Regions from separate parts of the Kluyvera sp. CHPC 1.2972 genome, predicted to be linked through region 2. Evidence: predicted binding sites of a transcription regulator. Region 2 holds the regulator's gene; each other region holds the start of a gene.
The links. The regulator PurR, encoded in region 2, represses purine synthesis genes. The targets are predictions, from matches to a motif close to CANGCAAACGTTTGCNTG.
Positions count from the first base shown of each region.

Region 1: the regulator PurR is predicted to act here: its motif matches at 1,819-1,836, upstream of purT (formate-dependent phosphoribosylglycinamide formyltransferase).
Region 3: the regulator PurR is predicted to act here: its motif matches at 1,678-1,695, upstream of pyrC (dihydroorotase).

Region 1 covers NZ_JAPKIB010000001.1:169,353-172,633, forward strand. Annotated here, with positions in the region: gene ptrB (oligopeptidase B) at 1-1,698, opposite strand, end outside; gene purT (formate-dependent phosphoribosylglycinamide formyltransferase) at 1,876-3,054, shown strand; gene V6944_RS00950 (bifunctional 4-hydroxy-2-oxoglutarate aldolase/2-dehydro-3-deoxy-phosphogluconate aldolase) at 3,131-3,281, opposite strand, start outside.
Region 2 covers NZ_JAPKIB010000003.1:56,018-59,298, forward strand. Annotated here, with positions in the region: gene V6944_RS06255 (MFS transporter) at 1-938, opposite strand, end outside; gene cydH (cytochrome bd-I oxidase subunit CydH) at 1,099-1,188, opposite strand; gene purR (HTH-type transcriptional repressor PurR) at 1,483-2,508, shown strand; gene punR (DNA-binding transcriptional activator PunR) at 2,527-3,281, opposite strand, start outside.
Region 3 covers NZ_JAPKIB010000003.1:441,725-445,005, forward strand. Annotated here, with positions in the region: gene rimJ (ribosomal protein S5-alanine N-acetyltransferase) at 1-266, opposite strand, end outside; gene tatA (Sec-independent protein translocase subunit TatA) at 618-839, shown strand; gene V6944_RS08195 (lipoprotein) at 1,032-1,592, shown strand; gene pyrC (dihydroorotase) at 1,749-2,795, shown strand; gene dinI (DNA damage-inducible protein I) at 2,867-3,112, shown strand.

The DNA.
Region 1 (3,281 bases), on a different contig from region 2:
CGACTCATCGAGCATCGTAGTTACCACATCGACGAACGGCACCTGCGCAACAACGCCATGGAACAGTTCAGGACGCTCGTTAATCACGGTTCCCATCAACAGGCCTCCCGCGCTGCCGCCCATCCCATAACAGAGCGCCGGGTCGCCATAGCCTTTCGCCAGCAGCGCATCGCAGGCATCCAGGTAGTCATTGAAGGTGTTTTTCTTCTTGAGGAATTTTCCCTCTTCGTACCAGAGCTGCCCCAGTTCACCACCGCCGCGAATATGGGCGATGGCAAAGACAAAGCCCCGGTCGAGCAGGCTTAAGCGGCTGCTGCTAAAGTCGGCGTCCATACTGGCCCCGTAGGAGCCGTAGCCGTAGACCAGCAGCGGATTTTTACCGCGACGGAAATGCTCATGACGATAGACCAACGACACGGGCACCTCAACGCCATCGCGTGCGGTAATCCAGATACGTTCACTGCGGTAATGACTGGCATCAAACCCTTTCACCTCTTGCTGTTTCAGCACGCGGCGCTCGCCGCTGTCCATATCCAGCTCAAACAGCGTGTCCGGGGTGGTCATTGACGAATAGCCGTAGCGCAGGCAGGCGGTTTCCGGCTCCGGGTTATAGGCAATCCAGGTCACATAGGCCGGATCGTCAAAGGCAATGGCCGTTTCCTGCTGGCGATGGCGATGGATCTGCCGCAGGCTGGTTAAGCCATGCTGACGCTCTTCCACCACCAGCCAGTCGCGAAACAGCGTGAAATCTTCGAGCATCACGGCATCGCGCGGCGCAATCAGAGTTTGCCACTCGGCCTCTTCCCAGGATTCACTGCGGTACAGGCCGAAGTTTTTACCCTCGCGGTTAGAACGCAGGTAGAACTGGTTTTGGTAGTGATCGAGGCTGTACTCATGATCTTTACGGCGCGGGACATAGACGCGCGGCTGGGCGTTTGCCTGGTCGGCATCCAGCAGCAGCATTTCACTGGTGGTGGTGCTGGACAACGCAATCACCACGTACTGGCGTGACGAGGTTTTATGCAGGCTGACATAAAATGTCTCGTCCTGCTCTTCGTAAATCAGCTCGTCCTGCTCGGCGGCAGCACCAATCTGATGTCGCCACACCTGCCACGGCAGCAGCGTCGTTGGGTGCTGGCGCACGTAGTAAAGCACGCGCGAATCGTTGGCCCACACCACACCCGGTGAAACATCGTCGATCACTTCCGGCAGCCAGGTTTCGTTTTCCAAATGGCGAATACGCAGGCTGTACTGGCGGCGGGAGAGAAAATCTTCGGTCACCGCCAACAGGTTATTGTCTGGTGCAACGTTTAGCCCACCCAGGGTATAGAACTCGCTGTGCGCCGCCCGTTTGTTTTCATCAATCAGCAAGGACCACTCATCGCTGTTTAACGCCTGGCGCTGGTAAATCGCATATTCACGGCCCGGCTCAAACACCTGGCGATAGCGATAGCCATTTTTGATATAGGGCGCTGAAACCTCACGCGGAGGGATCCTGTCGACAATCTCTTTCAGCACGCGATCCTGCAGGCTGCGCTGGGAGGACATCACTTCACGCCCGTAGGCATTCTCCTGCTGCAGGTAATCCAGCACCGCCGGTTTGGCGCGCGTGTCATCGCGAAGCCAGTAGTAGTTATCGACGCGCGTATCACCATGCAAAGTCATGGTGTGGGGTATCCGTTTCGCTTTAGGTGGCATCTCGTTATTCTTCTTGTCGTGTTAATTCATTATTAAGCCTGGCAAAAGTCGCGCTCATTGCCAACATAACCTTTCCCCTCATCCTACGTTTCATCAGCCTTTTGTGCCACTCGCAAGACAGACGCAAACGTTTTCGTTTATAATGCGCCAAACTTTGGATAGACGGTGGAATGGGTAATGACGTTATTAGGAACAGCTCTGCGTCCCGCTGCGACGCGCGTAATGCTTCTGGGTTCAGGTGAGTTAGGTAAAGAAGTGGCGATCGAATGCCAGCGCTTAGGTATTGAAGTGATCGCGGTCGACCGCTACGCCGATGCACCGGCCATGCACGTCGCGCACCGCGCTTACGTTATCAACATGCTCGATGGCAACGTACTGAAAGCGCTGGTCGCACAGGAAAAACCAGACTTTATCGTGCCGGAAATTGAAGCCATCGCCACGGACACGCTGATTGAGCTTGAGCAGGCCGGGCAGAAGGTCGTGCCGTGCGCCCGGGCAACCAAACTGACGATGAACCGTGAAGGCATTCGCCGTCTGGCGGCGGAAACCCTCAAGCTTCCGACCTCAGCCTACCACTTTGCCGACAGCGAAACGCAGTTCCGCGAGGCAGTCACCGATATCGGCCTGCCGTGCATCGTGAAGCCGGTGATGAGTTCATCCGGCAAGGGCCAGACCTTTATTCGCCGAGAAGATCAACTGGCGCAGGCCTGGCAGTATGCGCAGGAAGGCGGCCGCGCCGGTGCAGGCCGGGTAATTGTTGAAGGGGTGGTTAATTTTGATTTCGAAATCACTCTGCTGACCGTCAATGCCGTCGACGGCGTTCACTTCTGTGCTCCAGTGGGTCACCGTCAGGAAGAGGGTGACTACCTCGAATCCTGGCAGCCGCAGCAGATGAGCGAACTGGCGCTGGCGCGTGCGCAGGAAATCGCCCGCGAGGTGGTGCTGGCGCTGGGCGGCTATGGCCTGTTCGGTGTAGAACTGTTTGTGTGTGGTGATGACGTGGTGTTCAGCGAAGTCTCCCCTCGCCCACATGATACCGGGATGGTGACGCTGATATCGCAGGACGTCTCCGAGTTTGCCCTCCACGTTCGCGCTTTCCTGGGGCTGCCGATTGGCGCCATCCGTCAGTACGGCCCGTCCGCTTCGGCGGTACTGCTGCCCACGCTGACCAGCCGCAACGTCACCTTTGATAACGTGCAGAATGCGCTAAGCGCCGGGGTACAGCTGCGTCTGTTCGGTAAACCGGATATTGCGGGTTCTCGCCGTATGGGCGTGGCGCTGGCAACCGCAGACAGCGTTGAAGAGGCCGTCGAGCGTGCCAAAATCGCCGCGGCGGCCGTGGTGGTTCAGGGATAAGAAAAAAGGCGGGCTGCTTGCGCATACCCGCCCTTCTTTTGCTTACCCAGCCATCAGGCTGGGTGCAGCAAACACCTTACAGCTTCGCGCCTTCAACCGCTTCGCGAGCCAGCTTGGTGATGCGATCGTAGTCGCCTGATTCCAGCGCGTCAGCAGGAACCAGCCAGGAACCGCCGATGCACAGGACGCTTTTCAGCGCCAGGTAGTCACGGTAGTTAGCTGGGGAG
Region 2 (3,281 bases):
ATTTGCAGCGGTGGCACCACCGCGAAGGTTGCCGCACCCCACACCACCATACTGAAGGCCGCGCCTACCTGCGTTTGCGCAAGGAACGGAATCGCCAGCATAATTGCCATCAGCAGCAACAGGAAGCCTTTCAGCGTACCGCTCACCGAACGGTCAGCAAATTTGCCGCCGAGGTAGTTACCGATGGAGAAGCCCACGCCAATCAGCACCAGCATCAGCGTAATAAACGCTGGCGTGGCGTGAGTTATCGTACGCAACACCGGTGAAATATAGGTATAGAGCGTAAACATCGCCCCTGCGCCCAGTACAGTGGTCAGCAGCGCCGACAGCACCTGCGGACGTACCAGCACCGACAACTCGCGCTTCACGTCCGGCTTTTCACCCGCCCCGCCCTTCGGCAGAGAGAACCACAGCCCCAGAATAGCAATAATGCCGAGGCCTGCCGTTGCCAGGAATGACATCCGCCAGCCGATGGTTTCGCCAAGCCAGGTTGCCGCTGGAACGCCACCAATATTGGCAATCGTCAACCCCATAAACATGGTCGCCACGGCGCTGGCCTGTTTATGCTTCGGTACCACGCTGGCGGCAACAACGGAACCGAGGCCGAAGAATGCACCGTGGTTAAGGCTGGTGATAATGCGCGACAGCATCAGCGTGGTGTAGTCCGGCGCCATCGCCGACAGTACGTTGCCGAGGGTAAAAATCGCCATCAGGAAGATCAAGGCGTTACGGCGAGCACGATGTGAAAGGAGCAGCGTCATCAGCGGTGCGCCAACCATCACCCCTACGGCATAGGCGCTAATGAGCATCCCGGCAGCGGGAATGGAGACGTCTACGCCCTTAGCGATGACCGGCAGGAGCCCCATTGGCGAGAATTCGGTGGTCCCGATGCCAAAGGCCCCAATGGCTAACGCCAGTAAGGGAAAGTTAATTTTCATGCAAATGCTCCGGTTGGCCGCACGACAGACGCGGCATGTCGATAATGGGCAAAAGCATGACATCAATCACATAAAAACAGAAGTGTACAAAACAGCAAAAGATTATTGCTAAACGGGTAACAATCAGACAGGAGGGAGCGGACGCCCCCTCGCAGAGGAATTAATGCAGTACAGCAGTCAAACTTGCGGCAACAATCAGCGCAAGGGTAATGACGGTGGTGGTGAGTGACATCTTAAGTTCGGTACTCATCAACTTTTCTCCTTTTTATCGCTACAGCAAAACTGTGCTAACGCATTTTTGCACAGTATTGCGCAAAAATCTTCACAGATTTAGCAGGATGTTGGTTTTTACTCTTCCACTTTGCGTCAGGATAAGTCAAAATTCGACGCTTATTTATAAGCGTACCGGCCATTGACCCCCTCCTGTCGTCCTGTATCGTTTTCCCGGCGAATCGCAATCCACAAAATTGCGTCAGGGTGTGTGAAGGCAAACGTTTTCCTTTCGATTTTATCAGGGGCAGGCCAGGGTCTGGAGTGAGATGGAATGGCAACTATTAAAGATGTAGCGAAGCGCGCAAACGTTTCCACTACAACCGTATCACATGTAATTAACAAAACGCGTTTTGTCGCCGAGGAGACGCGTGAAGCCGTCTGGGCGGCGATCAAAGAGTTGCACTACTCTCCGAGCGCCGTTGCCCGTAGCCTGAAGGTGAACCACACCAAATCGATTGGTTTGCTAGCGACCAGCAGCGAAGCGGCCTACTTTGCCGAAATTATCGAAGCCGTTGAGAAAAACTGCTTTGAGAAGGGCTATACCCTGATTCTGGGCAACGCCTGGAACAACCTGGAAAAACAGCGCGCCTACCTGTCGATGATGGCGCAAAAGCGCGTGGATGGCCTGCTGGTCATGTGTTCCGAGTATCCGGAATCCCTACTGACGATGCTCGAAGAGTACCGTCACATCCCGATGGTGGTGATGGACTGGGGCGAGGCTAAAGCGGACTTCACCGACTCGGTCATCGATAACGCCTTTGAAGGCGGCTATACCGCAGGCCGTTACCTGATTGAGCGCGGTCATCGCGATATCGGCGTGATCCCAGGTCCACTGGAGCGTAACACCGGCGCGGGTCGTCTGGCGGGCTTTATGAAAGCGATGGAAGAAGCGCACATCAACGTCCCGAAGAACTGGATTGTACAGGGTGACTTTGAGCCTGAATCCGGTTATCGCGCAATGCAGCAGATCCTGTCGCAGCAGCCGCGCCCTACTGCTATCTTCTGCGGTGGCGACATCATGGCGATGGGCGCACTGTGCGCCGCAGATGAAATGGGTCTTCGCGTGCCGCAGGACATTTCGCTGATTGGTTATGATAACGTGCGCAACTCCCGTTTCTTCACCCCGGCGTTGACGACGATTCACCAGCCGAAAGATTCGCTCGGTGAAACGGCGTTTAACATGCTGATGGACCGTATCGTTAGCAAACGCGAGACCTCGCAGTCGATTGAGGTGCATCCGCGTCTTATCGAACGTCGTTCCGTGGCCGACGGTCCGTTCCGCGACTACCGCCGCTAAGCATTACCCACGGACACCCTACTCGGGTGTCCGCAGCCACTCTTCATTTAGCGTCTCGCTATCCCCCAGATATTCCAGCAGCCAGCTTAATGCCGGCGATGCTTCGCTTTGCTGCCAGGTCAGGCAACAGGCGGCATCCGGGAACGGGTTTTCAAGCTGTAGCGCCACCCACTCCCCATTTTCCAACCACGGTTGCGCCAGATGCCCCGGTACCATCGCCGCGCATAGTCCCGCCGAGATACAGGTTTCCGATGAAGCCCAGTCCGGCACCACCACACGCTTCTGGTTATCGAGTAGCCAGGTCGTCCGCTTCGGCAGCGAACGCGAAGTATCTTCGCGCACCAGCGACGGCCAGTTGCGCAACACATCATCGCTGAGCGGGCCCTCCATCTGCGCCAACGGATGGATACTCGCCACCACGCAGTGCCAGTTGAGCATCCCCATATCACGAAACGCGAAGCGGCCACCGACCGGAATCGCCTGAGTGGCACCAATCGCCAGCTCCACGCGGCCATCGGCCAATGCATCCCAGACGCCATTAAACACTTCCTGATAAACAATCAGCTCCACGTCGCTAAAGTGGCGATAGAAATCGACAATCAGCTGCCGGGTTCGCTGCGGTTTCACGATATTATCGACGGCAATCGCCAACTGCCCTCGCCAGCCGTTAGCAATTTTCTGGCACTGTTGGCGAGTGATCTGCATTTTTTTGATAACAGACCGCCCCTCCTTCAAAAACCATACGCCAGCGGGAGTAAGTTCAACGTCGCGAT
Region 3 (3,281 bases), 390 kb from region 2:
ATAATCTCTTTCTCTTCCGGGTCAAGCAGCGCGAAATAGAAAGCGCTCCCCTGTTTATGAAATTCATTAATCATCGACAGGCGCGCCTGCCAGCCGGAAGGATAGCAATGACTGTCGTCACGAATCGGTTCCCAGGGCTTTAAAAATTGCCGATTCTCGGCGTAATAGTCGGCCAGACGCCAGGCGTCTCTATCATGAATCAGACGCACCACTAACCGGTCGGTGGTCAACCTAACTTTCGGCACATTACTGCGATAGCCAAACATCTCACTACTCCTGTACCCAACATATACCCTGGTCGTCTCACTCTACCTGCCCACGGCAGTCAATGAAAACAACAATTGTCATGACGCATTGTGATCAAAAAGCCCTATCGCTGGCAATACGTGAAAGAGTGAGATAGTCCGGCAAAATGAAGATGTTACCTTAACCTCAACTTTATCGCAGGCCGTAATATTGTGCCGAGTCATGCGTAAAGATGAACGATGCGAAATCAATGCCATTAAGAGACAAATAAATAAAGCGCTGATTTGCGAAAATTCGCAACCCAAATACTCAGGCGTGGTGTTCATTACGCCAACGACTATTCTCTCTATCTGTTCTATTAAGGTGCCATTATGGGCGAAATTAGCGTCACCAAACTGTTAGTGATTGTCGTTCTTGTTGTTCTGTTATTCGGTACGAAAAAACTCGCCTCTCTGGGTTCCGATTTTGGTGCTGCGCTAAAAGGGTTTAAAAAGGCCATGAACGATGACAATCATGCTGAAAACGATGCCGACTTCCTCCATGAGAAAACGGCATCGGGTGAAGCAAAGGCCGCTGACACAAAACAAAAATAGGCCCGTGATTTCGCCGCATAACGGCTTTTGCGTGAAACAGCGGCTAAGCGTTCCGGCGTAAAAATCTGCCTCTTATGGCTCTCCCTGCGCCTTCACCGCGGCACTTTCAGCATTTTCCGCTGTCAGAGTTCTACTAACAGGGTATGCTGCTTTATGTCAGGATGCACCGAACGTTTTACCTTGAGGAACCTCATGAAAAAATTGTTTGTTATTGCCGCATTGATCGTCAGCGGCCTGGTGGTTGGCTGTAATCAACTCACGCAATATTCCGTTAGCGAGCAGGAGATTAACCAGGCGTTACAGAAGCGGAATAATTTCTCGAAAGATATTGGCGTACCCGGCGTAGCCGATGCCCATATCGTCCTGAGTAACCTCTCCAGCGCGATTGGTCGTGAAGAGCCGAACAAAGTGACGCTGAGCGGCGATGCGAAACTGGATATGAACTCCCTCTTTGGCAGCCAGAAAGCGAATATCGCTCTGACGCTGAAAGCACTGCCGGTGTTCAACAAAGAACAAGGCGCTATCTACCTTCAGGAGATGGAGATCCAGGATGCGAAGGTAACACCGGAGAAGATGCAAACGGTGGTACAGACGCTGATCCCTTACCTCAACCAGTCGCTGCGCACGTACTTTAACAAGCAGCCTGCCTATGTGCTGAAAGAAGATGCCAGCCAGGGTGAAGCGTTGGCGAAGAAATTTGCCAAGGGTATTGAGGTGAAACCGGGCGAAATCATTATCCCGTTCACGGACTAAATTCCCGAAACTCACCATTTAAACCCTCTCCCCTCAAGGAGAGGGTTTTCTTCTTTCGCAAACAAATTTCACGGAAAAGGATGCAAAGGAAAACGTTTCCGCTTATCCTTAGTGCCCGGCAAAAAATGACTGATATTCCACCAGCCGGAGCCTCAAATGACCGCATTACCGCACGTTCTGAAAATTCGCCGCCCAGACGACTGGCATATCCATCTTCGCGATGGTGAGATGCTGAAAACGGTTGTCCCGTATACCAGTGAGCTGTATGGCCGCGCAATTATCATGCCGAACCTGGTTCCGCCAATTACCACCGTGGATGCGGCTATCGCCTACCGCCAGCGCATTCTTGATGCCGTGCCTGTCGGGCACAATTTCACGCCGCTGATGACCTGCTACTTAACCGACACCCTCGACCCGAACGAGCTGGAGCGCGGTTTTAACGAAGGTGTATTCACCGCAGCCAAACTGTATCCGGCGAATGCCACCACCAACTCCAGCCACGGCGTCACCAGCACCGATGCGATTATGCCGGTGCTTGAGCGTATGGAAAAACTGGGAATGCCACTGCTGGTGCACGGTGAAGTCACCCACGCGGAAATTGATATCTTCGACCGTGAAGCGCGCTTTATCGACACCGTGATGGAGCCGCTGCGCCAGCGCCTACCGGGCCTGAAAGTTGTCTTCGAGCACATCACGACCAAAGATGCAGCGGAGTACGTACGCGACGGCAATGAACTGATCGCCGCCACCATTACCCCTCAGCACCTGATGTTCAACCGCAACCATATGCTGGTTGGCGGCGTACGCCCTCACCTCTACTGCCTGCCAATCCTTAAGCGCAATACTCACCAGCAGGCGCTGCGTGAACTGGTTGCCAGCGGCTTTACCCGTGCCTTCCTCGGTACCGACTCAGCGCCGCACGCCCGGCATCGCAAAGAGGCAAGCTGCGGCTGCGCAGGCTGCTTTAACGCCCCAACGGCACTGGGAAGTTACGCTACCGTGTTTGAAGAGATGAACGCGCTTGAGCACTTCGAAGCGTTCTGCTCACTAAACGGCCCACGCTTCTACGGCCTGCCGGTGAACGACGATTTTGTCGAGCTGGCGCGTGAAGAGAGCCTGGTTGCCGAAACTATCGCGCTCAGCGACGATACGCTGGTGCCGTTCCTGGCCGGCGAAACGCTGCGCTGGACGGTGAAAAAATAATTTCGCGCCCCCTGTTGTAAAAGCCGCAAGGTAACTGTATAAATATCCAGTATATTACACAGGGGGCAATTATGCGTATTGAAGTTACCGTTGCAAAAACCACTGCACTGCCTGCAGGTGCGCTAGACGCGCTAGCAGACGAACTTTCCCGCCGTATTAACGATCAATTTCCGGACAGCGGAGGCACCGTCAGCGTGCGCTACGCGGCCAACAACAACCTCTCCGTCATCGGCGGCATTAAAGAAGATAAAGACCGCATTAGCGAGATCCTCCAGGAGACCTGGGAGAGCGCGGACGACTGGTTCATCACCGATTAAGATTTGCTCCCTCATTGTGTTTTTGCCGGGTCGCCCCGGCTTTTTTTCGTTCTTTTCTGCTTGTTATTTCCCCGTTTATCCCCATCTTTTAGATTAGCCGCAAAAACAATGAGCAATCTGGTTGTTTATTGCGCGAACGACCGGTCTATTCAGGAATTTATGTTGCTTT